Regions from separate parts of the Agromyces solani genome, predicted to be linked through region 1. Evidence: predicted binding sites of a transcription regulator. Region 1 holds the regulator's gene; each other region holds the start of a gene.

Region 1 (10,588 bases):
GGAGGGTGAGGGCACTCGGCGTGCCGGGGTCGGCGAACTCGAAATACGCCTCGTCGACGACCACGATGCCGCGCGCCGCGTCGGCGACGGCACGCACCGTGTCGAGCGGGAGCGGGGTCCCCGTCGGGTTGTTCGGCGTGCAGAGGAAGACGAGGTCGGGGTCGTGCTCGCGCACCGCGGCCGCCGCCGTCTCCGGGCTCAGCTCGAAGTCGTCGTCGCGCTCCGCGGAGATCCACCTGGTGCCGGTGCCGGAGGCGAGCAGGGAGTACATCGAGTAGGTCGGCGTGAACCCGAGCACCGACCGACCGGGCCCGCCGAACGCCTGCAGCACCTGCTGGAGCACTTCGTTCGAACCGTTCGCCGCCCAGATCTGCTCGGGAGCCAGCCCGTGGCCGAGGTACCCGGCGAGCGCCTCTCGCAACTCCGTGAACTCGCGGTCGGGATACCGGTTCAGTCGGAGGATCGCGGCGGCGACCCGGGCGACGATGTCGTGCGCCACGTCCTCGGGGATGGTATGCGTGTTCTCGTTGACGTTGAGGGCGACCGGCACGGCCTTCTGCGGAGCGCCGTACGGGGAGCGACCACGGAGGTCGTCACGGATGGGAAGGTCGTCGAGACTCGTCACCGAACCATGCTAGCCACGCTGCCCGGGCCCGACGCCGCGTGCGTCACCGTGTGACCGAGGCCCCGACCGGCGCCGCGGTGCGGCAGGCTGAGACGCGCGCACCGCTCATTCGGAAGCGGGGACCGCGAGACGCTGGCCTGGCTCGATCGTCGCGCCGTCGAGCCCGTTGAGCCGGACGATCTCGGCGATCGTGTCGCGCGGATCGGCCGAGGGGTCGATCGCCTCGGCGATCTCCCAGAGCGAGCCGCCGACATCGACCGTGACGTACTGCAGCGACCCGCCGCCCGCCATGTCGGCGGCGGCACCGCCGGTGTTCAGCACGGCGGTGAACGCCCAGATGACGATCGGCAGCGCGGCGAGGGCCGTGAACACGACGCGCCCGCGTCGGGTCAGCCGCAGCCGCGTGCGAACCCCGGGGCCCGCCGCCCCGTCGACGCGGTTCGCACGGGGCGTCGATGCACCGTGACGGTACTCGTTCGTCATGATCGCTGCGCTCATGTCACCCTCCTGCGTGGACTGCATCCGGCCCTCGGCCGGGAGGGCCGGATGCGAATCTCTGTTCCGAATATATCTTCGAACATCTTCGACTGCAAGCATTCGGCGGCGGAACTCGTGCGAACCGATGTGGCGACACACTCGAACGAATGTTTGCCGCGCCCGCCCGTGGCGGATACAGTTTCGAATGTCTGGGAACAGTGGACCAGACACCACCGACATCCGATCGCGAGGGCGATCGCAACGAGGGGCGGAATCGTGAAGAGCGACAACGACGTGCGCGAGATCGGCAGGGCACGCCGCCGCAAGAGCCTGAGTGCGAAGCAGATCGCGATCCTCGAGGTCGTGCAGCGGTCGGTCGCCACCCGCGGGTACCCGCCGAGCATGCGGGAGATCGGCGACGCGGTCGGCCTCTCGTCGCTGTCGAGCGTCACGCACCAGCTCAACCAGCTCGAGCTCGCCGGCTACCTGCGACGCGACCCCAATCGGCCCCGCGCGCTCGAGGTGCTCATCGAGCTCCCCGGGCTCGACGAGCGCACTCCGTCGGCGGGCGAGCCCGCACCGGTCGGCGACGCCGCGATGGTGCCGCTCGTCGGTCGCATCGCCGCCGGCGTTCCGATCACGGCCGAGCAGCAGATCGACGAGGTCTTCCCGCTCCCCCGCCAGCTGGTCGGCAAGGGCGAGCTCTTCATCCTCAAGGTGGTCGGCGACTCGATGGTCGACGCGGCCATCTGCGACGGCGACTGGGTCGTCGTCCGGTCGCAGCGCACCGCCGAGAACGGCGAGATCGTCGCCGCGATGCTCGACGGCGAGGCGACCGTCAAGGTGTTCCGCCAGCGCGACGGCCACACCTGGCTGCTGCCGCGCAACACCGCGTTCGAGCCGATCCTCGGCGACCACGCCGAGGTCCTCGGCAAGGTCGTCGCCGTGCTCCGGACGGTCTGAGCCCGATCAGGCCGCGCTCACCGCGTGACCCTGGCCTCGCAGCCACTCGACGATCGCGTGCATGAACCCGGTGTGATCGTCGCGGAAGACCGTGTGTCCCGTGCCGGGCACCGTGGTGACGGTCATCCCCCGGCGCCGCAGGTCGGCCGCCACCCGGTCGGTGATGAGCAGGCTCCGCTCGGCGAGCAGCACGAGGCTCGGCGCCACCAGACGCGTCGGCGGCACGAGGGGACGAGTGTCGGCGAAGCCGAGGATCGTGCGCTTGTCCCAGTCGCGCAGCGTCGCGAGCTCGATGTCGACGTCGACGGCGCTCCACTTCGGGTTCATCCGAACCAGCGCGCCCCGTCGCGGGCGGGGGGCGATCGCGAAGAAGACCTTGTACGCGAGACCGAGCGGACCCTTCGGGAACGCGAAGGCCGGGTCGACGTAGATCGCGGCACGCGGTGCGAGACGGTCGGCGACGAGACTCGCCACGAGGCCGCCCAGCGAATGGCCGAGCACGACGTCGGGCGGGCCGTCGAGCATCGGCGCGACGGTCTCGACGACGTCGTCGGCCCAGGCCGCCGGCGAGTACCGTGAAGCGCGCGGGCTGCGCCCGTGACCGGCGAGGTCGACCGCGAGCACCCGGAACCCCTGCGCCTCGAGCTCGGCGGTGACGCGGTGCCACGCGCGCGAGTCGGACATGATGCCGTGGATGAGGATGGCCGTCCGGGATCCGGCGCCCGTCTCGTGGACCGCGAGTTGCATGCGACGACGGTACGTCGGCCGCCTGTGCATCCGCCCCGTGGATGATGCGAGGCCGCCGAACATCGACGGGGCGGATGCCGCGTGCCCGCGACATCCGCCCCGTCGACGCCTATCGGACGGGTGCCGAGACCGCCGCGCCCGCGGTCGACGACGCGCCGCGGACCGCGCGCGCCGCCTCCACGAGGTTCGCGAGCGAGGCGACCGTCTCGTCGTAGCCCCGGGTCTTGAGCCCGCAGTCGGGGTTCACCCAGAGCCGCCCGGCCGGGATGCCGGCGGCGGCCCGCTCGAGCAGTTCCCGCAGCTCCGCCGTCGACGGCACGCGGGGCGAGTGGATGTCGTAGACGCCCGGTCCGATGCCGTGGTCGAAGCCGTTGGCCGCGAGGTCGTCGACGACCTCCATCCGGCTCCGTGCCGCCTCGATCGACGTGACGTCGGCGTCGAGCGCCTTGATCGCCTCGATCACGACACCGAATTCGGAGTAGCAGAGATGCGTGTGCACCTGCGTGCCCGGCGCTGCCGCGGCGGTCGCGAGGGTGAACGAGCCGACCGACCACTCTAGGTACGCGGGCTGTTCGGCGAGCTTCAGCGGCAGCAGTTCCCTGAGCGCCGGCTCATCGACCTGGATGATGCGGATGCCCGCTTCCTCCAGGTCGGCGATCTCGTCGCGGAGGGCGAGCGCGACCTGACGGGCGGTCTCGCCGAGCGGCTGGTCGTCGCGCACGAACGACCACGCGAGGATCGTCACCGGACCCGTCAGCATGCCCTTGACGTGCCGGTCGGTGAGCGACTGCGCGAACGTCGACCACTCGACCGTCATCGGCGCCGGGCGCGAGACATCCCCCCACAGGATCGAGGGGCGCGTGCAGCGCGAACCGTACGACTGGACCCAGCCGTGCTCGGTCACGGCGAAGCCGTCGAGCAGCTCGGCGAAGTACTGCACCATGTCGTTGCGCTCGGGCTCGCCGTGCACGAGGACGTCGAGGCCGAGCTCCTCCTGCAGGCGCACGACCCGCTCGATCTCGTCGCGCATGAGCGACGCATAGCCGTCGGCGTCGAGTTCGCCGCGCCCGAGGCGTGCGCGGGCGACGCGGAGGTCGCTCGTCTGCGGGAACGACCCGATCGTCGTCGTCGGCAGTTCGGGCAGCCCGAGGTTCGCCTGCGCCGCGATCCGGTCGGCCTCGGCACCGCGGTGGAAGTCGCCCTCGGTGAGGCCCGCGAGCCGCTCGCGCACCGCGGGCACGCGCACGCCCGGTGCGGCCGCCCGGTCGGCCAGGGCGGCGGATGCCTCGGCGAGCGCCGGCGCGACCGCCTCGCGCCCCTCGGCGAGGCCGAGCGCGAGGGTCGCGACCTGCCCGACCTTCTGGTCGGCGAACGCGAGCCACCTCGCGAGCCGCGGGTCGAGCCGCGACTCGTCGTCGACGTCGTGCGGCACGTGCAGCAGCGAGGTCGACGTCGAGACGGCGACGGCGCCGGAGCGGTCCCTCAGGGCCTCGGCGCGGTCGAGCGCGGCCGCGAGGTCGCCGCGCCAGATGTTGTGCCCGTCGACGACGCCCGCGACGAGCGTCTTGGTACGCAGCGCCGCCGCGGTCGCGGCGTCGAGTCCGGAAGGGGCGGTGCCGCGCACGAGGTCGAGTCCGATCGCCTCGACCGGCGTCGCCGCGAGGACCGGGAGGGCGTCGTCGAGCGAGCCGTACGGGGCCGCGACGAAGATCGCCGGGCGCCGCTCGAGCTCGCCCAGGGCCTCGTACGCGGTCGCTGCGGCGTCGAGCACGCGATCGCGCGGCACGTCGATCGCCTCCGACACGAGCGCCGGCTCGTCGAGCTGCACCCACTGGGCACCTGCGTCCGCGAGCTCGGCGAGCAGCGCCGCGTAGACCGGAAGGAGGTCGGCGAGCCGATCGATCGGGCGGTACCCGTCGGGCGCACCGTCGGCGGCCTTGGCCAGCGACAGGAACGTGACCGGGCCGATCACGACCGGCCGGGAGACGAAGCCCTCGGCGCTCGCCTCGGCGAACTGGGCGACGAGTCGCTCGGCATGCAGCGAGAACTCGGTCTCCGGCCCGATCTCGGGCACGAGGTAGTGGTAGTTCGAGTCGAACCACTTGGTCATCTCGAGCGGAGCCCGCTCGCCCTCGCCGCGCGCGATCGTGAAATAGCCCGAGAGGTCGAGCCCGCCGTGCTCGTCGAGCAGGTCCGCGAAACGGGCCGGCACGGCGCCGACCGCGACGGCCGCATCGAGGACCTGGTCGTAGTACGAGAACGTCTCCGGGATCGCCGATCCCGTGCGGGCGAGTCCGAGCTCGGCGAGCCGTTCGCGCGTCCGCGATCGCAGCGCGCGAGCCCGCTCCTCGAGCTCGGCCTCGTCGATCGCGCCGGCCCAGAACGCCTCGACCGCGCGCTTGAGCTCGCGGCGTCGGCCGATGCGGGGATAGCCGAGCACGGTTCCCGTCGGGAAGCCGGTGGTGGGTTCGGTCATGACTCGTTCCTTTCGATTTCCGGGTACGCCGAAGCACCGCGCAGATGGCGGGTCGTCGACATCGACCGCGGGGCATCGGGCCCCGGGCCGGTGGTGATGGGAGTGAGGTACGCCGGACCGGCGTGCGCCGCGGTCAGGTCCTCCGGCCGGCGCGGGCGCCGAGCCCGAGCCGGTCGAGCACCGAGAGCACGGTCTCGTGCCGGTTGTAGGTGTAGAGGTGCAGGCCCGGCGCTCCGCCCCGCAGCACCTCGTCGGCGAGCGACGCGGCATGGCGTTCGCCGATCTCCGCGCGCGCCTCGATGTCGGGCTCGATCTCGAGGGCGATCGCGAGGTCCGCCGGCGCCTCGACCCCGGTCAGCTCGGTGAGCCGCGCGAGTCGTGCGGGGTTCGTCACCGGCATGAGCCCCGGGAGGATCGGGATGGTCACCCCCGCGGCGCGGGAGCGCTCGACGAAGCCGAGGTAGTCGTCGGCGTGCCAGAAGAGCTGGGTGATCGCGAGGGTGGCCCCGGCGACCTCCTTCGCGAGGAGCGTGTCGACGTCCTGCGAGAGACCGCGCGATCGCGGGTGCCCCGTCGGGAACGCCGCGACCGCGACCCGCTCGGGCCGTGGCCGGGCGTCGATCCGTCGGGCGCGCGGCGCCCCGGGCACCCCCGCCTCGCCGAACGGCTCGCGCTCCTCCTGCACCCGGTGGATGAGCTGCACGAGCTCGGCGGCGGTGCCCAGGTCGCCGAGGCCGGCGTCGGGGTCATCGCCCTCGGGCGGGTCGCCGCGCAGGGCGAGGAAGCTCGTGATGCCCGCATCGAGGAACTCCCGGACGAGACGGTTGGCCTCCGCGTGCGACGAGCCGACGCACGTCAGGTGCGCCATCGGCTCGACCGACGTGTGCTCGAGGATGTACCGCAGCACCGTGAGCGAACGCCCGCGCTGCGACCCGCCCGCCCCGAACGTCACCGAGATGAAGGCCGGGTCGACCTCGGCGAGCCGGTCGATCGTCCGCCCGAGGGCGATCGCCGCCGCGTCCGTGCGCGGCGGGAAGAGCTCGAAGGAGATCGGCGGGCACCCGGTACAGTCGCCCGTCTCCCGGGTGCCGGCGGCGCCGTTCGCGGCCATGTCGGACTCCTCGATGGGATGCCGGCGGCGGTGGTGGCACGGCAGGCCGCGGCCGCCGCCGGACGGCGGATGGGTCACGCGGGCGGGTGCCGGGCTCGGCGGTCGCTCCAGGCGGCGGGCATCCGGCCCGTCGCCGACGATCATGAGCGACGATACGCGGTCGGTGCGGCGGACGGGTCAATATGACCCGGGATGACGAACGGCTCGGATGCCTCGGCGCGCGCCGAGGCATCCGAGCCGTTCGACGGACTACGCGGCCGCGACGGGCGCGGTGAACTCGGCGTACTGGCCGGCGAGCTCGGGCGAGACCAGTGCGCGCACGCGCGTGCCGTCTTCGACGTAGTCGAGCTCGAGCACGCGCGCCTGCTCGTGCAGGGTCGAGACGACGTCGCCGCGGTCGTACGGCACGAGCAGTTCGACTTCGATCGCGGGGTCGGGCAGCATCTCGCCGATCGCCGCGAGCACGTCGGCGATGCCCTCGCCCGTTCGCGCGGAGGCGAACACCGCGTCGGGCTCGAGGCCGCGCAGCACCAGTCGGTCTTCGGGCGACACGAGGTCGGCCTTGTTGAAGACGACGAGCTCGGGGATGTCGCGGGCGCCGACCTCGCCGATGACGTCCCGCACCGTTGCGATCTGGCCGGCCGGGTCGGGATGTGCCGCATCCACGACGTGCACGATGAGGTCGGCGTCTCCGACCTCTTCGAGCGTGGACCGGAACGCCTCGACGAGCTGGTGCGGCAGGTTGCGCACGAAGCCCACGGTGTCGGCGATCGTGTAGACGCGTCCGTCTGCCGTCGTGTTGCGGCGGACCGTGGCGTCGAGCGTCGCGAAGAGGGCGTTCTCGACGAGCACGCCCGCGCCCGTCACGCGGTTGAGGAGGCTCGACTTGCCCGCGTTCGTGTACCCGGCGATCGCGACGGAGGGCACCGCGTTGCGGCGTCGGTTGGCCCGCTTCGCCTCGCGGGCGGGTTTCATGCCGGCGATCTGCCTGCGGAGCTTCGCCATGCGCGAGTGGATGCGTCGGCGGTCGAGCTCGATCTTCGTCTCACCCGGGCCGCGCGAGCCCATGCCGGCGCCCCCGGAGCCGACCTGGCCGCCGGCCTGGCGGGACATCGACTCGCCCCAGCCGCGCAGGCGGGGAAGCAGGTACTCGAGCTGGGCGAGCTCGACCTGGGCCTTGCCCTCGCGGCTCTTCGCGTGCTGGCTGAAGATGTCGAGGATGACGGCGGTGCGGTCGATCACCTTGACCTTCACCGCGTCTTCGAGCGCGCGCCGCTGGCTCGGAGCGAGCTCGGTGTCGGCGACGACCGTGTCGGCGCCGAGGGAGGCGACGATGTGCCGGAGCTCCTCGACCTTGCCGCGACCGAGATAGGTCGAGGGGTCGGGGTGCGGGCGGCGCTGCAGCACGCCGTCGAGCACCCGGGCACCGGCGGTCTCTGCGAGGGCCGAGAGCTCGCGCAGCGAGTTCTCGGCGTCGTCGAGGGAGCCCTGCGAGTACACGCCGATGAGCACGACGTTCTCGAGCCGGAGCTGCCGGTACTCGACCTCGGTGACGTCCTCGAGCTCGGTCGAGAGGCCCGCGACGCGACGCAGCGCCGCGCGTTCTTCGCGGTCGTACTGCTCGCCGTCGGTGTCGGCACCGGCGGCCGCGTCGGAGCCGTGCGCCATCATGGCCTCGGCCTCGCCCGAGCCGAACCGGGTCACGCCGGCCTTCGTCTCGGCGCCCCGCAGCACTCGCTCGACCGCGTCGTCGGCGGTGTTCTGTTCGGCTTCGTTCATCGTGTTAACCCTACTTCCGATCGCTGCGATAGGTTCCCCTACATGAGTTCCGACCACTACTTCTCCTCCGCGCCGTCGAGCGACGCACGCACCCGCACCATCCGCGTGACGCTCGCCGGACGCGAGGTCGAACTCGTGACCGCAGGCGGCGTCTTCAGCCCCGAGCACCTCGACCAGGGCACCCGCGTGCTCCTCGACGCGGTGCCCGCTCCCCCGGCGACGGGCCACCTGCTCGACCTGGGCGCCGGCTGGGGCCCGATCGCGCTGACCCTCGCGATGCGGTCGCCCGAGGCGACGGTCTGGGCGGTCGACGTCAACGAACGCGCCCTCGACCTCACGCGACGCAACGCCGCGCGGCTCGGCCTCCACAACATCAACGCCGTCACGCCCGACGGTGTTCCCGGCGACGTTCGCTTCGCGACGATCTGGTCGAACCCGCCCATCCGGGTGGGCAAGCAGGAGCTCCACGACCTCCTCTCGCGCTGGTTGACCCGCCTCGACGACACAGAAGGCGCTGCGGCCTGGCTCGTGGTCGCCAAGCACCTCGGCGCCGAGTCGCTGCAGCGCTGGATCGGCGACGAGCTCGGCCTCGACGTCGAACGCGCGGCGAACTCCAAGGGGTTCCGCGTGCTCGACGTTCGTCGCTGACGCGCCGGCGATCGATCGGGCCCGCCGCGGCCGACGCTACCGCCCGGCCGTCAGGCGTGCGGCACGCACGGCCGCGGCGGTCGTGAGGACGAGGAACGCGACCGTCGCCACGAGCACCGCGACGAGCGGAAGCGCCCACGCCCCGGTCGACTGGTGCAGGGCTCCGAGCACCGGGGGTGCCGTGGCGGCGAGGAGATAGCCGCCGGCCTGCACGAGCGCCGACATCTGGGTGGTCTCGCGGTCGGTGCGCGTGATCCGCACGACGGTGGCGATGATGACGACGAACCCGCCGCCCTGGGCGATGCCGCCCGTGACCGTCCAGACGAGGTACGCCTCGGGGGCGAGGAGCAGGCCGAGGGGCAGCGTCGTCCACAGCACGCCGACGATCGCGGGCTGCACCCACGCCGGCCGCAGCCGTCCGAGGAACGGCACGCCGAGGGCGCCCACGACGGCCGCGAGCTGGAAGAGGGACGCGACGTTGCCCGCGGCGATCGGGTCGAGGCCGAACTCGTCGGCGTACAGGCTCGGCAACCACGCGCTCAGCCCGTAGTACGAGAAGGACTGCGCGGCGAAGGCCGCCGCGAGGAGCCACGTCATGGGGTTGCGCCACGCCGAGTACTCCCCCGGCGCGATCGCACCCGTCGGACCGGTGACGGCCGCCATCGACCCCGTCACGGCGAGCGCCTCCGCCTCGCGCGCCTCGCGGCTCTCGGCGGTGACGCGCCGCAGGTGCACGCCCCAGACGGCGAGCGCCACGACGATGAGCACGCCCCAGATCGCGGTCGCCCACTGCCAGCCGATCCGCTCGGCGAGCGGTGCCGTCACCGCGATCGTGAGCATCGAGCCGATGTTCATCATCGCCGAGTAGACGCCCGTCACGAGCTGCGCCCGCTGGGGCGGCACGTCGCGGCGGATGACGACCGGGACGACGACGTTGCCGATCGCGATCGCGAGGCCGATGATCACCGTTCCCGCGAACGCCGCCCACGTCGTGCCGCCCGAGCGCACGATCGTGCCGATGAGCGTGCCGATGAGCGAGATCGCGACGGCGCGCTCGGCGCCGCTCAGCCGGATCGTCCACGCGGCGATCGGGGTGCCGAGGGCGAAGCAGAGCACCGGCAGGCTCGTGAGCAGGCCGGCCGCGGTCGGCGAGAGGCCGAGCGCCGCCTCGATGTCCTCGATCACCGGGGCGATCGCGACGAGCGGACCGCGCATGTTGAGCGCGACGAGCGAGATGCCGACGAGCAGCAACCAGGGGAAGGCCGCGGGCCGGCCGACGGCCGAACGGCTCATGCCAGGGTGAGCACGCCGTCGAAGACGAGCTCGGCCGGGCCGGCGAGGGCGACGTGTTCACCATCGGCCGCCTCGAACATGCGAACCCCGAGCACCCCGCCGGGCACCTGCACGCGCCAGTCGTTCGGCGCGCCGGCTCCGGCCCAGTACCGCACGGCCAGCGCGGACGCCACCGCGCCGGTGCCGCACGAGAGCGTCTCGCCGGAGCCCCGCTCGTGCACGCGCATGCGGATCCGGCCCACGCCGTCTTCGACGAGCGGTTCGGCCGGCACGACGAACTCGACGTTCGCGCCCGCCTCGGGGACGGGGTCGAGGAGGGGCGCGTACGCGAGGTCGAGCCCCTCGAGCTCGTCGTCGTCGGCGAGGGCGACGACGACGTGCGGGTTGCCCACGTCGATGCCGAGGCCGGGCCGCGCGACCGGCAGCTGCTTCGCGCGGACGAGCGGCTCGCCGCCGGCGAGCCGCCAGG
Region 2 (10,588 bases), on a different contig from region 1:
TTGTTGGCCTTGCGGCCAATTTCAAGCCACGGGGAGAGTATCGCGTGTTGGCCCATTGGTCAATAAGCCCGGTGCGGATGCCTCCGGCTCGTCAGGCCTCGGGCAGCAGTGCGCCCGGCGGGAGCCCGAGCTCGCGCTCGGCCGTGCTGAACACGAAGTCGATCACGTTCGCGTAGTCGAGCGTGGGCTCGTCGAGGCCGGCCCGCACGGCCGCGTTCGCGGCGAGACCGTCGACGAGCGCGATGATGCGCATCGACGACTTGGCCGAGGCTTCGGGGAAGGCGCCGCTCGCGATGCCCGCCTCGATGATCGCGTCGAGGTCGGCGACGTCGCCCTCCATCTGCCGGATGACCGCCTGCCGGACCGCGGGGCGGTGGGCGCTCTCGCGCCAGGCGTCGAGCCAGAGGAGTGCGGCGGGGTCGCGGTCGTGCGAGACGTAGAACCCGAGCACGCGCCGCATGTCGGCGACCGGGTCGCCCGTCGGACGCGGATCGAGCTCGTCGCGCTCGGCCTCGGCCGCGCGCTCGAACGCGGCGGCGAGCAGTTCGTCGATCGAGCCGAAGTAGTGGGTGACGAGACCCTGCGCGACACCGACCCGCGCGGCGACGCGGCGCGCGGTGATCCTGCCGAGGCCGTCGTCGAACGCGAGCGCGACCGCCGCATCGAGGAGCTCGTCGCGACGGTCTTCGCGCGGGCGTCGCGTGAAGCCGCCGCTCGACTGGGTGCGTGTCATCCCGTTCAGGGTAGCCGGGCCGCCGGTGACCGCGACCGATCGTCAGTCCTCGTCGGCCCGGGCGTCGTAGCGGTCGCGATTCGAGATGATCTCGTCCTGGTGAGCCGACGCCCATTCGGCGATCGCCAGCACGGGACCGGCGAGGCTCTTGCCGAGCGGCGTCGAGCGGTACTCGACGCGCGGCGGGATCTCGGGGAACATCTCGCGCTCGACCAGGCCGTCGCGCTCGAGCTGCCGGAGGGTGTGCGTGAGCATGCGTGCCGAGATGCCCGGCGTCATCTGCTTGAGCTGCCCGAATCGCAGCGGCCCCTCGTGCAGCATGCCGACGAGCATCACGCTCCACTTGTCGCCGATGCGCGACAGCACCGAGCGGAACACCTCGGACTCCGCGGGATCGTGCCCGCACATCTCATGCATCCGCGGCTCGTGGATGGTCGCCATCCGGTCCTCGATCGCCATCGCGCCCCCGTCCCTCCGTCGCTGCCGTCCCCTGCGAGGTTACCAATGGTTACTTTCATGTGCGTCGGTAACCTTGCGTTTCCCGCGGCCTGCTCGGAATACTAACCGATGGTACCTCAGTTACAAGAGGTAACTAAGAAAGGTTCTGAAACTATGGTCGCCCTCACGATCCTCACCTGGGTCCTGTCCGGTCTCCTCGCCGCCGTGATGCTCATGGCCGGGACGATGAAGATCCTCAAGCCGCACGGCGGCCGCCGGCCGATGCCGGTGCTCGACGACTACACCGATGCCCAGGTGCGGTGGATCGGTGTCGCAGAGGTGCTCGGCGCGATCGGCCTCATCGTGCCGCCCCTCACCGGCATCGCCACGTTCCTGACCCCGATCGCGGCGGTGGGCATCGCGATCATCCAGTTCCTCGCGGGTGCCGCCCACCGGAAGCACGGCGAGCGGTTCGTCGGGAACCTCGTGATGATGGTCATCGCGCTCGCGATCGCCGCCCTGCGGCTGCTCGGGGTGTGACGGTCGTGAGCGAGATCTCCACGGCGACGGCCGCCCCCACGCCGAGCCGCGACACCGCCCGTGGGACGGGCGTCATCTGGCTGCTGCTCGGGGCGGCGTTCGTCACGATGCTCAACGAGACGGTGATGGGCGTCGCGATCCCGCACCTCGTCACCGACCTCGGCATCACGCTGCAGACCGCGCAGTGGACGACGACCGCCTTCATGCTGACCATGGCCGTCGTCATCCCCACCACGGGCTGGCTGCTGCAGCGCTTCTCGACCCGGCAGGTCTTCGGGGCGGCCATGACCGCGTTCACGATCGGCACCCTGATCGGCGCCCTCGCACCGACCTTCGAGCTGCTGCTCGTCGCGCGCGTCGTGCAGGCCGTCGGCACCGCGATGATGATGCCGCTCCTGATGACGACGATCATGAACGTCGTTCCCGCGCATGAGCGCGGCCGGTTCATGGGCCGCATCACGATCGTCATGGCCGTCGCTCCCGCACTCGGGCCCGCCCTGTCGGGGTTCATCCTCGAGTCGCTGAACTGGCACTTCCTGTTCTGGACGATCCTTCCCGTCGCGATCGGCGTGTTCGGGATCGGCCTCGCGCTGCTGCGCAACGTCGGCGAACGGGCCCGCACTCCGCTCGACGCCCTGTCACTGCCGCTCACCGCGCTCGGGTTCGGCGGCCTCGTCTACGGCATCAGCACGATCGGCGGCGGCCCCGGCAGCCCCGTCGCGGCCGGCGTGATCGCCCTCATCGTGGGCGTCGTGTTCCTCGCGCTGTTCGTGCGGCGGCAGCTCGCGCTCCAGCGCACCGACCGGGCACTGCTCGACCTGCGCACCTTCCGCTCGCGATCGTTCTCCCTCGCGACCGGCCTCATCGTGATCATGATGGCCGCGATGTTCGGCGCGATCATGCTGCTCCCGATCTACCTGCAGAACGTGCTCCACGTCGAAGCCGCCGCGACCGGCCTGCTGCTGCTGCCGGGCGGACTCGTCATGGGCCTCGTCGCTCCGCTCGTCGGGCGCCTGTTCGACCGGTACGGGCCGCGGCCGCTCGTCATCCCAGGCGCGATCCTCGCGTCCGCGACGCTGTGGGCGCTGACGCGGCTCACCGAGCACACGCCGCCGATCGCCGCCGCCCTGGGGCTCGCCGGCATCGCACTCGGGGTCTCGTTCATGATGACCCCGCTCATGACCAGCGCCCTCGGGTCGCTCAGCCCACGCCTGTACTCGCACGGGTCCGCGATCGTGGGGACAGTGCAGCAGGTCGCCGGCGCCATCGGCACCGCCCTGTTCGTGACCATGCTCGCGATCGGCACCGCGCAGGCCGCGGCCGGAGGCGCCGGATCAGACGCCGCCGGGGCGCACGGCGTGTCGTTCGCGTTCACCATCGGCGCGGCGATCTCCCTGGTCGCCGTCGTCGGCAGCTTCTTCGTCCGCTCGCCCGCGCGGGCGTCCGCGGGCGACGAGCGCGCCGCCGATGCGGCGGCGCTCGCCGCAGAGCTCTGACCGACACCCCATCACCCAACCCCACCATCGAAGGAGACCCCACATGTCCGATATCCGCATCGCCGTCATCGTCGGCAGCACCCGTCCCGGCCGCAAGAGCAAGGACGTCGCCGACTGGGTGATCGCCCAGGCGAACGGGCGCGAAGGCGCGACCTACGAGCTCGTCGACCTCGCCGACTACCCGCTGCCGCACCTCGACGAACCGATGCCGGCCGCCTTCGGCCAGTACGCCGGCGAGCACACGAAGGCGTGGGCGGCGAAGATCGCCTCGTACGACGGATTCGTGTTCGTCACGCCCGAGTACAACCACTCGACCTCCGGGGTGCTGAAGAACGCCCTCGACTTCCTCTACGCCGAATGGAACGACAAGGCCGCCGCGTTCGTCGGCTACGGGGCCGTGGGCGCGGCACGCGCGGTCGAGCACCTGCGCGGCATCGCCTCCGAACTGCAGATCGCGCACGTCCGCCAGTCGCTCGCGTTCTCGGGCTTCACCGACTTCGAGAACTACACGACGTTCAAGCCGGCCGAGATCCACGAGCAGTTCGCGGCCACCATGTTCGACCAGCTCGAGGCCTGGACCGTCGCGATGCGATCGGTCCGGCAGTCCGACATCGTCGCCGCGGCGGCCTGAGGGAGCGCCGCAGCCGCTGTTCAGCCAGCGGATGCGAGCGCGATCGGCAGCACCTCGGCGCCGGGCAGCCCGGCGAGGTAGGCACCCGAGACGAGCAGCTTCGCGTCTCGGGTGCCGCCGCCGACGATGAGGCGCTCGTGCGCCGCGACCGACTCGTCGACGAGGATCGGCCAGCCCTCGGGCAGCCCGACGGGCGTGATGCCGCCGACCTGCATGCCGGTGAGCTCGACCGCGAGGTCCATGGGTGCGAACGACAGCTTGCGCGCGTCCAGGTTCCGGCGCACGGCGCCGTTGACGTCGAGCCGGTCGGCGCCGCGCACGAGGCAGGCGGCGTACCAGGTGCGGTCGCCGCGGCGGGCCTGCACGACGACGCAGTTCGCGCCGTCGCCCGGCGAGATCTCGTAGTGGTCGCAGAAGGCGGCGGTGTCGGCGAGCGATGCGTCGATCGCGGCGACGAGCACGTCGCGGTCGGGCGCGGCCGCCAGTGCGGCGGCCGTCGGCGGGGCGAGCAGCTCGGGCGAATCGACGGCGGGCGAGAAGTCGAGGGTTCCGAAGCGCATGGTGGCAAGCGTAGGCGGGAATGGGCTTCGAGACGCGTCCTCCCTCGCCGGGCGCTCCTCGACCCGCTGGGGGACTCGAACTTCCGGTCGATGCCGGGCCCGAGGCATCCCTCTACGCTCGAAGAGGAGGAACCATGGATCTCGAGCCGATGCTGCTGAAGCTCGACCGCATCGCCGGCGGCAAGGCCGCGGGCGTGAGGGTCGCCGACGAACTCGTCGGGCACCCGCGCACCCGGCGCGCGTTCACGTGGATCACCTGGCTGCTGGCCGTCGAGGTCGTGATCGGCGGGGCGGCGTTCGTCGTCGCGGCCGTGCTGCTCGCCAACGGCACGGTGCTCGCGTTCCCGGTGTGGATGCGCATCCTCGTCGTGCTCGGCATGACGGTGACGCTCTTCTACTTCGCATGGCGGGCGCAGAAGGGCTACCGCTGGGCGTACTCCCGGCTGCGGCTGTTCAGCAAGATCTTCCCGGTCGTCACGCTCGTGATGGCGGCGATCCCGGGGCTCTTCCCGTTCTGGATGGTGACCGAGCAGATCGTGTTCAGCCTCATCCTCATCGGCATCGCCGACTTCCTCGACAGCGACCACATGCGGCAGGTGTTCCGGAAACCGGACGAGCCGGTCACGCCCGACGAGCCGGACGCGCCCACGTCGGCGTAGTGGTGCGGACCGGTCGCGTGCCTCAGAACGGGCGGGCGAGCAGGCGGGATGCCTCGTGCGTGAACTCCGCGATCACGTCGGCGACCGGGCGCGAAGAGCGCAGCAGTCCGACGCCCTGGCCGGCATCGAACGGCACGAGGTCGTGCTCGCCGGCCGCGTTCGCGCGCGAGAACTCGGCCTTGAACGCGGCGAGGTCGCCGCCACCGCCCTGGCCGTCGCCGCGGAGCTCGGGCGCGCGGTGCCCCCACTCGTCGACGAAGGCGTTGCGGATCACGCGCTCCGGGAAGCGGTCGGGCCACGGCAGCCCGAGGGCGGCGTCGGCCGCCGTCGTGTTCACCGTGTCGTCGCCCGTCGCGGCGAAGATCACCGGCTTCGCCGACTCGGGGGTGAGCGCCTCGGGGCTCGCGATGAACGCGGTGCCGATCCAGGCCGCGTCGGCGCCCGCCGCGAGCACCGCCGCGAGGCTGCGTCCCGAGCCGACGCCGCCCGCCGCGAGGACCGCCGGGGCACCCGGACGACCGACCGCTGCGTCGGAGCCGGCCCCCGAGCCCGCCCGCCCACCGACCGCGTCGAGCACGGCATCGAGCAGGGCGAGGGTGCCCAGCCGGGGGTCCCCGTGACCGCCGCCCTCCGAGCCCCGCGCAACGACCACGTCGACGCCCGCGTCGGCGGCGACGACCGCTTCGGCCGCCGTGTAGACCTGCGTCGCCGCGAGGCATCCCGCGTCGTGCACCCGCTCGACCCAGTCGAAGCGGGTCGCGAAGCCGACCGACACGAGCGTCGGGCCGGCGTCGAGCGCGACGTCGAGCATCGCCGGGTCGCGCTCGAGGCCCCAGTGCACCATGCCGATGCCGAACGGGTGGGCGGCCGCGTCGTCGCCGCGCGCCGCTGCGAACTCGGCGAGCTGCGCCTCGAGCTTCACCGCCGACCCGGCGCTGCCCATGCCGATCATGCCGAGGGCGCCGGCCCGGCACACCGCGTCGGCGAAACGCCCGCCGGCGACCCCGCCCATCGGAGCGCTGACGATCGGCGTCGCGAGGTCGAGCGAGCGCGACCACGGGGTCGAGAGCCGGGGAGGGGGCTCGAGACGCTCCGCTCCTCGAACACCGGAGTCGCTGCGACCGGTCGCGTCGTTCACGCCTGCACCTCCTGCGCGGCCGCCCAGTCCAGGAAGGCCGGATCCGCCGACACGATGCGCGACACCTCTTCGCCGCCGTCGCAGCGGCACAGGCTCACGATCGCACCGTCGTCGGTCAGTTCGCGCAGGGCCCAGGTTCCGCCGAAGCTCTCCCAGCGCTCGAGCTCCTCGAGCGGGGTGCGGGCGACGCGCGACGCCTCGTCCGGCGTCGGCTCCGAGACATCCGGCGGTGAACCGGCGGTGGGCGACTTGCGCGTCCACCCGACCTGCTCGCCCCGGTCGAAGAAGTGGCGGAAGCTGTAGATGAGCGGGTGCCACGCGTGCGGATCGATGTGCTGGGTGCCGGGAACGTTGAGCTCGGGCAGCGCGTGCACCCGCACGACCTCCACCTCGACCATGAAGTAGCCGGGGTCGACGCCCGGGGTCATCCGGCGCACCTCGGCCTCGAACTGCAGCGGTGCCTCGCGCACGCGCGGGGGCGTAACCAGGTCGGAGGGTTGCGCGCCGAAGCCGGCGAGCTCGAACTTGCGCGGTTCGAACCGGTACTGGTCGGCCTTCGCGTCGGGCACCGGGTCGCGTCCCGTGACGGCCGAGAGACGCTCGACGTGCCGCCACTGCGCCGCCGCCGGGAAGTTGACGGTCAGCTGCGGCCGCTCGAGGAGGTTCTGCGCCGACTGGCCGTCGGCCTCGAGGCCGAGCACGAGCATGCGGCCGAGCGCCCAGTGGCCCGACGCCGGCGCCAGGTTCGCCGTGCCATCGGGGTTCTCGGTGACGACGAGGTAGACGGGCGTACCGACGTAGAGCACGGTCGGCTCGATCACGAGGTGGGCATCGGGCCCTTCGGGTCCGGTGCTCGTCACGGCGGGTCCGGGTGCATCGGCTCGCGTCATTGTTCGCCTCCCGGCGGTCGGTTCGCGGATGCCTCCACGGTACGCCCGCTCGCTGCCCGCGCCGCCGAATATGACGGCGCGGGCGGCGACACCCGACGCCGGACGATGCGGGGCTCAGGCGGCGCCGAGCCCGACGCCCAGCCCCTCGCGGAACCCGTCGCGCCACGTCGCGTACCGCGGCCGCCACGAGAGCTCGGCCTTCGCCTTCGCGTTCGACGAACCACGCGCCGTGGTCATCCATGAGACGCCGAACTCGCCGATCATCGTGCGCGCGATCCAGGCCGGCACGTGCATCGGCGGCTTCGCGCCGATCGCCCGGGCGAGCTCGGGCAGCCACTCGGCGACCGCCGCGGGCTCGTCGTCGACGATGTTGTAGATGCCGGCGGCCCCGTGGGTGACCGCCGCGACGGTCGCGGCCGCCGCGTCGTCGATGTGGCAGAACGACCAGACGCCCGCCCCGTCGCCCACGATCGGCACCTGCCGCTTGCGCACCGACTCGAACATCTGGCCGCCCTCGCCGAGCGACTGGCCGGGCCCGTAGAAATTGCCGTATCGCAGCGCGAGTCCACCCGCGGCGACGGCCGCTCGCTCGGCATGGGCGATCGCGGCGAGCGACTTGCGCGCCGACGGCACCGGGTTCGGGTCGAGCTGGTCGGCCTCGGTCTTCACCCCGGCGCCCGCGTGCTCGTTCGTCCAGCCGGTGTAGCTCTGCACGATGATCCGTTCCGTGCCCGCCTCCCGGGCGGCGGCGATGAGCGTGTCGGTGCCGCGCGTGCGCAGGTCGTTCGTGACGGCGAACGTCTCGTCGAAGCGCTTGAAGTCGAACCTGCCCGACAGCGACGTGAGCTGGTGCACGAGCACCTCGGGCGAGGCGTCGAGCACCGCGCGGCGGATCGACGCATCATCCGTGGCATCCATGATCACCCCGCGGCCGCCCGCGGCCCGGATGCGGGCGATCCCGCCGTCGCTGTGCGCCGTGCCCGTGACGTCGTGCCCGGCCGCGACGAGCAGCGACACGAGTCGCGAACCGACGGCTCCCGAACCACCGGCGATGAAGATCCTCATGATGTCGTCCCTTCTCTCTTCACCACCTCCGACGGGCGACCCCGCCCGGGTGTGACAGGCGGAGGGAAGAACGCGTGTGACAGGCTGGGGCGATGGTCGACCTCGTGCTCGAGACCCCCCGGCTGCGGCCGCTCATGTTCTCGATCGCCTATCGCATGCTCGGCAGTGTGAGCGAAGCGGAGGACGTCGTGCAGGCCGGCCTGCTGCGCATCCACGAACGCGTGCGCAGCGGCGAGGCGATCGAGCGCCCCGACGCCTTCGCGTCGACCGTCACGACGCGGCTGTCGATCGACGTGCTGCGTTCGGCCCGCCGCACGCGCGAGGTGTACGTGGGCCCCTGGCTGCCCGAGCCGCTGCTCGCCGACGACGCCGACCCCGCTCACCGCATCGAGCACGACGAGACGCTTTCGATCGGCGTGCTCACGATGCTCGAGCGCCTCGGCCCCGTCGAGCGCGCGGTGTTCGTGCTGCACGAGGCCCTCGGCTACGACTACACCGAGATCGGCGAGATCGTGGACCGCGATCCGGCGGCATGCCGGCAGATCATGCACCGGGCGCGGCAGCGTCTCGCGGCCGACGGTGCGAGATTCGAGGTGGATGCCTCGGAGGCGGCCCGGCTCGCGAGCGAGTTCCTCGAGGCGCTGCGCGCGGGCGACGTCGACGCCGTCGTCAGGCTACTGGCGCCCGACGTCGTGATGACCGCGGACGGCGGGGGCAAGGCGCCGGCCATCCAGCACCCGATGTCGGGCGACGTCGCGGTCGCGAGGTTCCTCGTCGGGCTCATGCGTCGCGGCGACGCGCTCGGGGTGGTCGCCGAGCCGACCGTGGCGAACGGCGAGCGCACCGTCGTCTTCCGCGGTCGCGACGGCGCCGTGCTCTCGGTGCTGACGCTGCACGTCGAGGGCGACGCGGTGCGTTCGCTCGCGAACCAGCTGAACCCCGACAAGCTCGGGCACCTCGGGCCGGTCGGCGACCTCTTCGCGCTGCTGCGCGACGGCGCGTCATCCGTGTGACGGCGGTTTCGATACGCGTCCGACTCCGTCGGGCGCCACTCGACCAGCGAAAGGGGGCGCTACGCGACCGCCTCCGCCTCGGCCTCGCGCTTGACGGCGGAGATCTCGAACTCGAGGGTGATCTTCTCCGAGACGAGCCATCCGCCCGTGTCGAGCGCCACGTTCCACTCGAGACCGTACTCCCGGCGGTCGATGCGCCGCGTGCCCTCGAACCCGGCGCGCAGCGCACCGGTGGCGTCGACGTGCGCACCGGTGAACTCGATCGGGATGGTGATCGGCTTCGTGATGTCGCGGATCGTCAGATCACCCGAGACGACGAGCGCGTTGTCGGCGACCTCCTCGATCCGGTTGCTCGTGAAGACGATCTCGGGCCACTGCTCGGCGTCGAAGAAGTCCGCGCTGCGCAGGTGCTCGTCGCGCTGCGCGTTGCGGGTGTCGATGCTGGCGGTCTTGAGCACGATCTCGGCGGTCGACCGGTCGGGTTCGTCGAAGTCGACGTGCAGGCTGCCGGTGACGTCGTTGAAGGCGCCGCGGACGTTCGCCACCATGGCGTGCTTGGCGGAGAAGCCGATGCGACTGTGGGCCGGGTCGATGTCCCAGTCACCGCTGAGATCGGGTCCGTTGACGGTCATGTTCATCCCCTGGGTCTGTTGCGCGGACTCCCTCAGTCTCGCATCCGCGGGCTGGGAGGTTTCGACACGCGTCCGACTCGCCGGGCGCGTACGGCCGTCGGAGGGGCTCAGCGCATCGAGTCGAGGATGCCGACGAGCTGCTCGAACGTCGTCATCGGGTTGATGATGGCGAATCGCGTGTTCGGGCGACCGGCGTGCGAACTCGGCGTGACGAACGCGCGCTGCTCGTCGAGCAACTTCGCCGACCAGCGCTCGTAGTCGTCCATCGTCCAGCCCTCGCGCTCGAACACGACGATCGAGAGCTGCGGATCGCGCACGAGCTTCAGTTCGGGACGCGTGCGGATCTCATCGGCGATGCGCTGGGCGAGGTCGAGCGAGTTCGTGATCGCGGCTCGGTACGCGGCGGCGCCGTACGTCGCGAGCGAGAACCAGAACGGCAGGCCGCGCGGGCGCCGGGTGAGCTGCACGGCGAAGTCCGACGGGCTCCACTCGGGCTTGCCGGTGAGGGTGTCGAGGTACTCGGCGTGCTGCGTGTGCGCGCGGCGGCCGATCTCGGGGTCGCGGTAGATGAGCGCGCACGCGTCGAACGGGGCGAACAGCCACTTGTGCGGGTCGACGATGACCGAGTCGGCGCGCTCGACGCCGCGGTAGCGGTCACGTGCGGCGGGCGAGAGCATGCCGGTGAGGCCGTACGCGCCGTCGATGTGCAGCCAGAAGTCGAACTCGTCCTTGAGTGCGGCGATCGAGGCGACGTCGTCGACGATGCCGAAGTTCGTGGAACCCGTCGTCGCGA
Region 3 (10,588 bases), 520 kb from region 1:
GCGACCGAGAGGATCAGCATGCCGATGACGACCGGGCCGAAGTCGTCGTAGAGGTACTGGTTCGACCCCACCGTGCTCATGTACTCCGCGATGGCGGCACCGACGGCGAGGGTCACGAGGAGCCACAGTCGCTCGGCGGTGAACGGCGCCCTCGACGGTGCGGCCGAGATCGCCGCCACCGTGCCCGCCGCGGCGACGAGGACGATCGCGGCGATCGCCGCGACTGGGGCGCCGATCTCGGTGCGGTGCGCCCAGGTCAGGGCCACCGAGGTGCCGAGCGCGAGCACCGCGCCGATGACGACGATCGGTGCGGCGGTGATCGCACCGATCGGGTCGGCCTCCTGCTGGGTCAGGCGCATCGGCTCACGCACCCCCCTCGGGAACCGTGAGCACGATGGTCGTGCCGATGCCCTTCGTCGACCACAACCGCACCGTGCCGTCCTGCTGCTCGATGCGTGCGCGGATCGAGGTGCGCAGGCCGATGCGGTCTTCGGGCACGGCCGATTCGTCGAATCCGACGCCGCTGTCCATGACGGCGACCGTCACCTCTCCGCCGCCGAGCCCGAGGGCGAGCTCGGCCTCGCCGACGCCGGCGTGGCGCGCGACGTTGATGAGGCATTGGGCGACGGCGGCGTCGAGCGCCTCGGCCCGCGCCGGGCCGAGCACCCGCAGCACGCCCACGTCGCCGGTCACGCGGACGGCCAGACCGGCGTGCTCGGCCGCGGTGAACGCCTGCGTGAGCGTGGGCGCCCCCTCCTCGGTCGCACGGCCGGCGACCGCGGTCGCGGCCGCTCCCGCCCCGTCGCCTGCCACCGTGGACCGTCGTGCCCCGCCCCGCTTGCGTCCGCGGCCCCACGACGAGACGGGGTCGTCGACGGCCGACGGGGTCGCCGTCGCGCCCGCGACGGACGCCGCAGGCTGCGCCGGCCGGCCGTTCGCGCTCGGGCCCCGCCCGGCCGATGCGCCGCCGGGAGCGGTCGAGTGCGCCGCATGATCGATCGCCCAGTCGCGGCCCACGATGAGGCCGAGGTCCTGCCGGATCCCGGCGCGGAGCCGCTCGTCGACGGCGCCGGAACCCGCCGCGGCGATCGCGATGAGATGGCTGAGCGCGGTGTCGTGGAGCCGCGCGGTCGCGCGGAGCTCGTAGTCGTGGCGGATGGCGAGTTCGCGCGTCTGCTGGCTCGCGCGGTGCAGCCCCGTCGCCTGGCGGGCGTCGGAGCGTCGGGAGAGGCCGTCGAAGACGCGCACGACGACGAGGATGCCGAACGCCGCCGCAGCCGCCATGTTCGGGGCGTAGACGCCGCCGATGAGCGCGACGCCGAGGAACATCGCCGCCTCGCCGAGCGCGTAACCGAGCGATGCCCACACGACCGCGATGAGCGATCCGGTGCCCGCTCCGCCGACGAGCAGCAGTGCGATGCGCGGCAGCGCGAGCAGCGCGTTGTTCGTCGACTCGAAGCCGCCGGGTCGCATGATGAGCACGGTGAGGGCGATGATCGCCCCGGTGCCGACGACGAGTGCCAGCACGGTCAGCGTCACCGTCGGGAACCGGGCCACGGCCCCGAGGGCGAGGGCCATGACGGCGGCGAGCGCCGCGCCGGTCCATCCGCCGGGCGCGTCGCCGACGGTCGCGATGATGACGCCGACCGCGATCGACACGCCGAGGCAGGCGAACGCCGCACAATGGCCCGCGAAGGCGAGTGCTCGGCTCAGGCTGTCGCGCGCGAGGTGTCCGGGCAACCCCAGGCTCATCGGTGAACCTCCACTCGCGACTGCGGCCCGACCGCGCCATCTGGATCGGGCTCAGCGAATTATCCCAGTTCTGCGCGCTTCCGCGCATCTGCGGGTGCCGGCGAGCGTGAACGAGCAGATCCACGGCCATCGAGCAGTCAGGACGTCCGAGATTCCGCTGCCCCTCAGAACAGCATCGCCGGGTCGCTCGGCGCGGCGATCTCGAGGGGAAGCTCACCGCCCGCGCGTCGCGCCACCCCGCGCTCGCCGCGCAACGCCGACGAACGCACGCCGCCGGTGACCGGGTCTTCGATGCCGCGAGCCAGGCCGTGCGCGCGGATGAGGGGTTGCATGCGCTGCCCGAGCCAGCGCCGGTACTCCTTCGGTGCGTAGGCGTTGTTGCCGTAGTACATGGACCGGTACCTCGGCACGAGCTCGGGGTGGGTGCGCTCGAGCCACTGCATGAACCACGGTTTCACGGCCCCGCGCAGGTGCAGCGCCGCGTACAGCACGCTCGTGGCGCCGGCGGCCTTCGCCTGTCGGAGCGCCTCGTCGAGGTGGGCGCGCGTGTCGGTGAGATACGGCAGGATCGGCATGAGGAAGACCGCGCAGTCGAGCCCCGCCTCGCGCACGGCGGTGACGGTGGCGAGCCGCGCCCGCGTCGAGGGCGTGCCCGGTTCGATCGACTGCTGCAGCTCGGGGTCGTAGATCGCGATCGACATCGCGAGGTCGACCGGCACGTGCTCGGCGGCCGCCGCGATCTTCGGCAGGTCGCGCCGCAGCAGCGTGCCCTTCGTCAGGATGCTGAAGGGCGTGCCGCTCGCGGTGAGCTCGTCGACGATGCCGGGCATGAGCTCGTACCGCCCCTCGGCCCGCTGGTACGGATCGGTGTTGGTGCCGAGCGCGACCGACTCGTGCCGCCAGGACGGCCGGGCGAGTTCTCGCCGCAGCACTTCGGCGACGTTGACCTTGACGATGATCTGCCGATCGAAGTCGTCGCCCGCGTCGAGGTCGAGGTAGCTGTGCGTCGGGCGAGCGAAGCAATTGTGGCTCACCACGCCGTTCGCGATGAAGTCTCCGGTCGAGGTCGTGATGTCGAGCATCTCGAGTTCGGTGCCGAGAGGTTCGACGGATACGACCCGAAGATCGACGAGCGTCTTCACCGTCGCTCCCGCGAATGCGATCTTCCGACTGATCGCCGGTTGGCTGACTGCGAAGAAGGTGTTGCGTGCGACGAGCCCACCTCGAACGCGGACGTTCGAGACACCGTTCGCGCTCGGCCGCTCTCGCACGTGCGGGACATCGAACATCGAGAGGGCCGCTTCGACCGCAGCGAGGATCCGCTCGTTCGAGTTGCTCACACGAAGCACGCCTCGAGAACATGAGCCTTCGGCGTCGAAAATGCCGCCGAGGTACCCTGCATGCCACTCAGCGCTCGGACCGTCGGGCCAATCGATCAGCGCGCAGATGGCATCGTAGTCCGCCGACTTCGAGGTTCGGATCGCAGACATCGCTCGACGGTTCGCGGTCGAGGGTGCGAACTGGAACGTCGACGTCCGCACCCCGAAATGAGCGAGGTACGCACGGGAACGCGTCAGTGCCTCGTCGTCGGCGAGTGCCAGACGAAAGTGGTGAGCGACGTATGAGCCCCCACGTGTTCGCGGATAGCGCCGTCGGATCATTATGCCGTCGCCACGAATCATTCCCGTCAGATACCCGCGCCGGTAGTCGTCGGACATCGTCGATGGAATCGGTTTCGCTGTACGGGCCCCGAATCCGATGAGTCGGTTGTTCTCGGTGAGATACGGTCGACGCTCGCCGCCGGCCATCGCCCCGGTGACGTATTTCCATCCGCGATCGGTCAGGAAACGGTGATCAGCACTCGCCACCAACGTGGTGCCGTCGGCGAGACGCACTCGGTACGCAGGCTTGCGCGTCGCCCATCTCGCCAGCACGGTCGTCGGCACATACCGCCGAGAGGCACCGACCTGCATGGTGCCCATCACTTCGTCGCCGATCTCGATCTCGGCCAGCGGTTTGGTACGCCCGTCGGCCATAGTGATGGCGGTCAACGGATCCAGGCAGTAGACGCAGGCGTGGCTGCAGCCCCGGTACGGATTGATGGTCCAGCCGAAGGGCATCATCGACTGGCCCGGCACCCGGTTCAATGCCGACTTGGCGAGGACCTCGTGGAACGTGATGCCCGCGAACTCGGGCGTCTGCACCGAGCGCACGAGGTTGTTGAGCCGCGCGAGGCCGGGCAGCGCGTCGACCTGGTCGACACCCAGCTCCTGCCCGCTCCATCTCACCCGTACATTCGAACATATCTTCGAGTGAAAGCCAAGCGCGTGTCCGAAAAGCTCCGCGCCCGGGCACGAGCGCGGTGGATGCCTCGGGGCCGCGACTCGGACCCGAGGCATCCACCCCCGTCAGCTCACCACGGGCGCCGCAACGGCAGCACCCGCGTGCAACTCGAGCCGCTCCCCCGTCCACCGCCGGCGCAGCCAGCGGTCGTGGCTCGCGATCACCACCGCTCCGGGGTAGCCGCCGAGTGCCTCCTCGAGGTCGGTCGCGAGTGCGAGCGAGAGGTGGTTCGTCGGCTCGTCGAGCAGGAACACGTGCGGCGGCCGCGCGATCACGAGCGCGAGCGCGAGCCGTCGCTGCTGTCCGACCGAGAGCGCCCCCACCGGCCGATCGAGGTCGCGCAGGGCGATGAGCCCCAGGCTCGCGAGCGGCACCTGTTCGGCCCGCCGCTCGCCGAGCACCCGCTCGTACAGGGCGCGGGGGGTCGCCGATGGGTCGGCGAAGCGCACGTCCTGCTCGAGCAGCTGCACGCGCAGACCCTTGCGGCGCCGCAGCGTGCCGCGGTCGGGGGCGAGCTCGCCCGCGAGCACAGCGAGCAGGGTCGATTTGCCCGCGCCGTTCGCACCGGTGACGAGCAGGCGCGCGAGCGGCGCGAGGTTCAGCTCGTCGATGCGCAGGCGCCCCTCGACCACCACCTCGCCGACCTGCACGAGCGAGCCGGCCTCGTCGTCGAGCGCGTGCGACCCCGTCGGGATCCCGGCGAACGCCAGCGGTGCCGGCGGCTTCGGCAGCTGTTCGCGCTCGAGCACCTCGAGGCGTTGCTCGGCGTTGCGCACCCGGCGCGACACGGTGCGGGCGACGTTCTCGCCCTTGAAGTGCCGGATGTACTTGTCGTTGTCGGTGGCGGCCCGCCCGTAGGCGACGTTGCGCGCCGTCTCGGCGACGGCGGCGCGCAGGCGCTTCAGCTCCTCCTGCTCGTCGTCGTACTGGTGCTGCCAGCGCGTGCGCTCATCGGCCTTGACCGCGAGGAACTCGCTGAATCCGCCTCCGAAGACCGTGCCGCCCGACGCGCTCAGCACGTCGCCGCGGTTGACGTTGCGACGGCCGACGCCGTCTCGCCCGCCGCCCTCGGCGGCCGCGTGCGCCGCAGCGATCGCGCCCTGCCGGCCCGGGTCGAGGTCGATCAGGCCCGTCGCGACCCGGTCGAGGAAGGCGCGGTCGTGGCTCGCGAACAACACGGGCCCCCGCCACGCGCGAAGCCGCGACTCGAGGAAGTCGGCCGCGTCGTCGTCGAGGTGGTTCGTGGGCTCGTCGAGCAGCAGCCCCTCGGGCGCGGAGAGCAGCAGCGCCGCGAGGGCGAACCGCGAGCGCTGGCCGCCCGAGAGCTCGTCGATGCGCCGGTCGAGGGAGAGCCCGGCGACGCCGAGCCCCTCGAGCAACTCGTCGCGACGCGACTCGGCCGACCAGACCTCGGCCCGCTCGGCCGCGTCGAGGGCCGCCGAGTACCGCGCCGACGCCGAATCGGCGTCGTCGGCGCCGAGCGCGGCGGCCGCGTCGTCGAGTTCGCGCTCGATCGCACGGACCTCGCTGAGGGCCGCCTCGAGCACGAGCCCGACGCGCTCGTCGGGGGCGAACGGAACCTCCTGTTCGAGGAGGCCCGTGCGGCGCGGCCGCGTCAGCCGGCCCGAGACGGATGCCTCGTCGGGAAGCGCGACGGACGAGGCATCCGTGCCGCCCGCGAGAAGCCGCAGGAGCGTGGACTTGCCCGCCCCGTTCTCGCCGATGAGGCCGACCCGCTGTCCGGGTGCCACGGAGAAGCCGAGATCGGTGAAGATCCGCCGATCGGGATAGGAGACCGAGAGTCCGTCGGCCCGGAGATGGTTGGAGGAGGAAAGTTGTACCGGCATGGGAGACCGCCCTTCGCGGGAAGCCCCCGAACGGTCGTCGCTCTGGCGGCGACAGGCGGTTCGCCCGGTGCACCGGCGACGGGCGACGCTCGCGCGTCGCCCCGCGTGCCGGCCGCGGTCGCGGCGACCGTTCGGAGGCGGAGAGTGGAATCCCGCCGGGCATTGCCGAGATGGGTGCGCACAGCGCCGTCGCGATCGGTGGAGGTTCGTCAACCTCACGAGCACACCCGTTGTCTACGGCGCCTCAGGCGCGGGACGGTGGGATGTACTCACTTCATAGCGGGAACGACCGCTACCAGACGGTCGTTCCCGAATGCAAGGGCAGGGTGATCAGGCCGTGAGGCCCAGCACCTCCGCGGTCGCCTTCAGCGATGCCTCGGCGGCGGCCGGGTCGTCGGAGAGCCGCGTGCCGTAGCTCGGGATCATCTCGCGGAGCTTCGGCTCCCACTCGGCGACGCGGTCGGGGAAGCAGCGGCCGAGCAGGTCGAGCATGATCGGCGCGGCCGTCGAGGCGCCCGGCGAGGCGCCGAGGAGGCCGGCGATCGTGCCGTCGGCGCCCGTGATGACCTCGGTGCCGAACTGCAGCACGCCGCCCTTCTTGCCGTCCTTCTTCATGACCTGCACGCGCTGGCCGGCGGTGATGAGCTCCCAGTCGCCGGTCTTGGCCGTCGGCATGAACTCGCGCAGTGCCTTCATCTTCTTCTCGCGGTTCGCCATGAGCTCGCCGACGAGGTACTTGACGAGGTCGAAGTTCTTGAGGCCCACCTGGATCATCGGCCACAGGTTGTGGAGGCGGATCGAGAACGGCAGGTCGAACCATGTGCTCGTCTTGAGGAACTTCGGCGTGAAGCCCGCGTACGGGCCGAAGAGCAGCGCCGTCTCACCGTCGACGACGCGGGTGTCGAGGTGCGGCACCGACATCGGCGGGGCGCCCACGGCGGCCTTGCCGTAGACCTTGGCCTGGTGCTGGGCGACGATCTTCGGGTCGGTCGTGCGCAGGAACTGGCCCGAGATCGGGAACCCGCCGAAGCCCTTGATCTCGGGGATGCCCGAGTGCTGCAGGAGGGCGAGCGCACCGCCGCCGGCACCGACGAACACGAAGCGCGCGCGCACGGTCTTCGGGGTGTTGCCGACGGTGTGGCGCAGCCGCAGCTTCCAGGTGCCGTCCTTCTGGCGCTTGAGCCAGGTGACCTGGTGGTTCGTCTGGATCGACGCGCCGCGCCGCTCCATGTCCTCCATGAGGTACTTCGTGAGCGCGCCGAAGTCGACGTCGGTGCCCGCCTCGATGCGGGTCGCGGCGACGCGCGCCTTCGGGTTGCGCTTCTTCGCGAGCAGCGGGGTCCACTCGGCGATGCGCTCGAGGTCTTCGGTGTACTCGAGGTCGGGGAAGAGCGGCTGGTCCTTCAGGGCCGCGACCCGCTTGCGCAGGTACTCGATGTTCGCCGCACCGCGCACGAAGGTCATGTGCGGCGTCGAGTTGATGAAGTTGTGCGGCTCGGGCAGCGCGCCCTGCGCGACGAGATAGGCCCAGTACTGGCGGCTGATCTGGAACTGCTCGTTGATCGAGACGGCCTTCGCCGCACTCACCGAGCCGTCGGGGTTCTCGGGCATGTAGTTGAGCTCGCAGAGGGCGGCGTGACCCGTGCCGGCGTTGTTCCACGCGTTCGAGGATTCCTGCGCCACCTCGCCGAGGCGCTCGTAGAGGCGGATCGTCCAATCGGGCTGCAGCTGGGAGATCAGGGAGCCGAGCGTCGCGCTCATGATGCCCCCGCCGATCAGCACGACGTCGACGGTTTCCTCTGAATTCACGGATTCCAGTCTAGATGGGCGCGGAGGGTGCCCTTGACCGCGCTACGCTACGCTGCGCCGTCAGCCGAGCTGCGGCAGCCCCCGCTCGTCGAGCGGCCAGCCGGGGTTGTGGGCGAGCTCCCACAGGTTGCCGTCGGGATCGGCGACGTACCCGCTGTACCCGCCCCACTCGGTCGCGCTGGCGGCCTTCGAGATCGAGCCGCCCGCGAGCACCCAGTCGCCGACCGCGTCGTCGACCTCCTCGCGGGAGCCGAGGTTGATCGCGAGCGCGACGGCGCGGAAACCCGGCGCATTCGCGTGGAACGTCGGCAGGGCCGCGTCCTTCGCGAGTTCGGCCGTCTCCCACAGCGCGACGACTCCGCCCGGCGTCGCGAAGAACGTGATCTCACCGGGCACCGAGGAGCGGGCCTCGTGCCAGCCGAGCCGGTGGTAGAAGGCGGTCGCCGCCTCGACGTCGGCGACGCCGAGCGTGACGAGTGAGAAGCGCTGCGGGATGTTCATGGGGCGAGCGTACGCCCCGGCGCCGACGACGTCACGTGCCGTCCGTCGCCCGAGGCCCCTCCGGGTCAGGCGTCGAGCAGCGCCGCCTCGGCGGCGGTGACGGCCGCGACCGCCGACCGCGCTCGCACGAGCGCGGCGCCGTCGGCGCCCGCCGAGGCGAGGGCGAGCAGCGCCGCCCCGACGATGGGCGCCTCGTCGACGACGCTCACGCGGGCGAGCGGTGCGACCGCCGCGAGATCCGAGCGGATGCCACGGAGCAGGCGTTCGTCGCCCGACCGGGCGATGCCGCCGCCGAGCACGACCGGCACTTCGCGATCGAGCAGCCCGAGGCGCGTGAGGCATGCCCGTGCGAAGTCCGCGAGTTCCGTCGCCTGGCGGTCGACGAGCCCGGTCGCGACGGCGTCACCGGCCCGCGCCGCCTCGAACACCGCGGGGGCGAGGGCGATCAGCTCCGAGGCATCCCGGTCGCCGAAGTGCAGGCCCTCGATCAGCTCGCCGACCGAGCCGACGCCGAGGCGCCGTTCGATCTCGCCGACGAGCGCGGTCGACGGGCCGCGCCCGTCGACCGCGCGGGCGGCGTGCCACAGTGCCGCCTCGCCGAGGCCGGACCCGCCGCCCCAGTCCCCCGACAGCGGGCCGAGCGACGGGAACCGCACCTCGGCACCGTCGGCGCGGAGCCCGATCGCGTTCACGCCCGTGCCGCACACGATCGCGACGGCATCGGGTTCGTCGGTGCCGGCGCGCAGCAGCGCGTACAGGTCGTTGTCGACCGCGAGCGACGCCGCAGCCCAGTGCTGCCGCGCGACGGCCTCCCGGTATCGCTCGATCTCGATCGGCAGGTCGAGACCCGAGAGGTAGAGGCCCGCGTGCGCCACCGGTCGCTCCGCCGCGACCGCCCGCACGAGCGAGTCGACGACTGCGACCGAGGCGTCGAGCCCCTCGAAGTGCGGACTCGAGCCGGAGCCGCGGCGATGCGCGATGACCGTGCCGTCGAGTTCGAGCGCGACGACGTCGGTCTTCGAGCCGCCCCCGTCGACCGCGACGACGACCGGCGCAGGCGCTCCCGCCCCGTTCACGCCCACTCCAGGAAGCCCGCGTTCTCGGCGAGCAGCAGGTCGGTCAACCGCTCGGCACGATCGTGCTGCAGCACGAGCGGGTGCGCTCGCATCGCGCGCAGCACGCGGTCGCGTCCGCCCTGCACCGCCGCGTCGAGCGCGAGACGCTCGTAGCCCGCCACCGCGGAGACGAGTCCCGCGAGGTCGTCGGCGAGCGGCGCGACCGGTTCCGCGACGAATCCCCCGTCGCGGAACACGGCCGGCACCTCGATGACGTGGTCGTCGGGCAGGAACGGCAGCACGCCGTCGTTGCGGAGGTTCACCACGCGCGCCCGGTCGGCGCCGCCGTGGATGGCGGCGAGGAGTTCGATCGCGGCCTCCGAGTAGAACGCGCCGCCCCGGCCCTCGAGCGCGGCGGGCTTGGAATGCTGCGAATCGTCGGCGTAGAGGTCGAGCAGTTCCCGCTCGATCGCCTGCACGGCCTCGGCACGCGTCGGCTCGGCGAGCTGCTCGCGCAGCACCTCGTCGTGGGCGTAGTAATAGCGCAGGTAGTACGAGGGCACGACCCCGAGCTGGGTGAGCAGCCCTGGTGCGAGGTGCACCTCGTCGGCGAGGTCGCCGAGCCGCTCCGCGAGCAGCTCGGGCAGCCGGTCACGGCCGTCGATCGTGACGCTGCGCTCCCACGTGAGGTGGTTGAGTCCGACATGGCCGAGGTGCACCCGGTCGTGTTCGACCCCGTAGAGCGACGCGTACCGGCGCTGGAACCCGATCGCGACGTTGCAGAGGCCGACCGCCCGATGGCCCGCCTCGAGCAGGGCACGGGTGACGATGCCGACGGGGTTCGTGAAGTCGACGATCCACGCGTCGGCCTTCGCATGCCGGCGCACCGCCTCGGCGATGCGCAGCACGACGGGCACGGTGCGCAGCGCCTTCGCGAGTCCGCCGGGGCCCGTCGTCTCCTGGCCGATGCAGCCGACCTCGTGCGGCCACGTCTCGTCGGCGTGACGCGCGTGCTGCCCGCCGACCCGCAATTGCACGAGCACGGCGTCGGCGTCGGCGACACCCGCGACGAGGTCGGTCGTGCCGACGACCCGGGCGGGGTGGCCCGCGTGCGCGAGCATGCGCCGCGACATCCCGGCGACGAGGGCGAGCCGCGACTCGTCGGGATCGACGAGTCGCACCTCTTCGAGCGGGAGCGTCTCGCGCAGGCGGGCGAACCCGTCGATGAGCTCGGGCGTGTAGGTCGAACCACCGCCGACGATGGCGAGTTTCATGGGTCCT

What was found. The regulator LexA, encoded in region 1, represses DNA repair genes until DNA is damaged. The targets are predictions, from matches to a motif close to TCGAACANNTGTTCGA.
Region 2: AC3RJ7_RS15355 (YbaK/EbsC family protein) is a predicted target of LexA. The motif match lies at 4,474-4,489, and genes of this name have one in related genera.
Region 3: AC3RJ7_RS09930 (intein-containing Rv2578c family radical SAM protein) is a predicted target of LexA. The motif match lies at 4,049-4,064, and genes of this name have one in related genera.

Annotation. Positions count from the first base shown of each region.
Region 1 is NZ_JBYRER010000002.1:987,377-997,964, reverse strand. Features, by position in the region: gene AC3RJ7_RS12340 (histidinol-phosphate transaminase) at 1-625, opposite strand, end outside; gene AC3RJ7_RS12335 (LysM peptidoglycan-binding domain-containing protein) at 731-1,123, opposite strand; gene lexA (transcriptional repressor LexA) at 1,397-2,065, shown strand; gene AC3RJ7_RS12325 (alpha/beta fold hydrolase) at 2,072-2,812, opposite strand; gene metE (5-methyltetrahydropteroyltriglutamate--homocysteine S-methyltransferase) at 2,922-5,288, opposite strand; gene AC3RJ7_RS12315 (methylenetetrahydrofolate reductase) at 5,422-6,399, opposite strand; gene hflX (GTPase HflX) at 6,649-8,178, opposite strand; gene AC3RJ7_RS12305 (class I SAM-dependent methyltransferase) at 8,221-8,826, shown strand; gene AC3RJ7_RS12300 (MFS transporter) at 8,863-10,119, opposite strand; gene dapF (diaminopimelate epimerase) at 10,116-10,588, opposite strand, start outside.
Region 2 is NZ_JBYRER010000003.1:642,224-652,811, reverse strand. Features, by position in the region: gene AC3RJ7_RS15380 (TetR/AcrR family transcriptional regulator) at 92-733, opposite strand; gene AC3RJ7_RS15375 (winged helix-turn-helix transcriptional regulator) at 776-1,192, opposite strand; gene AC3RJ7_RS15370 (DoxX family protein) at 1,346-1,711, shown strand; gene AC3RJ7_RS15365 (DHA2 family efflux MFS transporter permease subunit) at 1,717-3,207, shown strand; gene AC3RJ7_RS15360 (NADPH-dependent FMN reductase) at 3,251-3,838, shown strand; gene AC3RJ7_RS15355 (YbaK/EbsC family protein) at 3,859-4,398, opposite strand; gene AC3RJ7_RS15350 (hypothetical protein) at 4,533-5,057, shown strand; gene AC3RJ7_RS15345 (NAD(P)H-dependent flavin oxidoreductase) at 5,080-6,195, opposite strand; gene AC3RJ7_RS15340 (flavin reductase family protein) at 6,192-7,085, opposite strand; gene AC3RJ7_RS15335 (NAD-dependent epimerase/dehydratase family protein) at 7,200-8,150, opposite strand; gene sigJ (RNA polymerase sigma factor SigJ) at 8,243-9,163, shown strand; gene AC3RJ7_RS15325 (YceI family protein) at 9,223-9,795, opposite strand; gene AC3RJ7_RS15320 (pyridoxal phosphate-dependent decarboxylase family protein) at 9,903-10,588, opposite strand, start outside.
Region 3 is NZ_JBYRER010000002.1:463,491-474,078, reverse strand. Features, by position in the region: gene AC3RJ7_RS09940 (hypothetical protein) at 1-359, opposite strand, end outside; gene AC3RJ7_RS09935 (sensor histidine kinase) at 364-1,752, opposite strand; gene AC3RJ7_RS09930 (intein-containing Rv2578c family radical SAM protein) at 1,917-4,040, opposite strand; gene AC3RJ7_RS09925 (ABC-F family ATP-binding cassette domain-containing protein) at 4,161-5,942, opposite strand; gene AC3RJ7_RS09920 (malate:quinone oxidoreductase) at 6,273-7,751, opposite strand; gene AC3RJ7_RS09915 (VOC family protein) at 7,812-8,252, opposite strand; gene AC3RJ7_RS09910 (N-acetylglucosamine kinase) at 8,318-9,328, opposite strand; gene AC3RJ7_RS09905 (family 4 glycosyl hydrolase) at 9,325-10,581, opposite strand.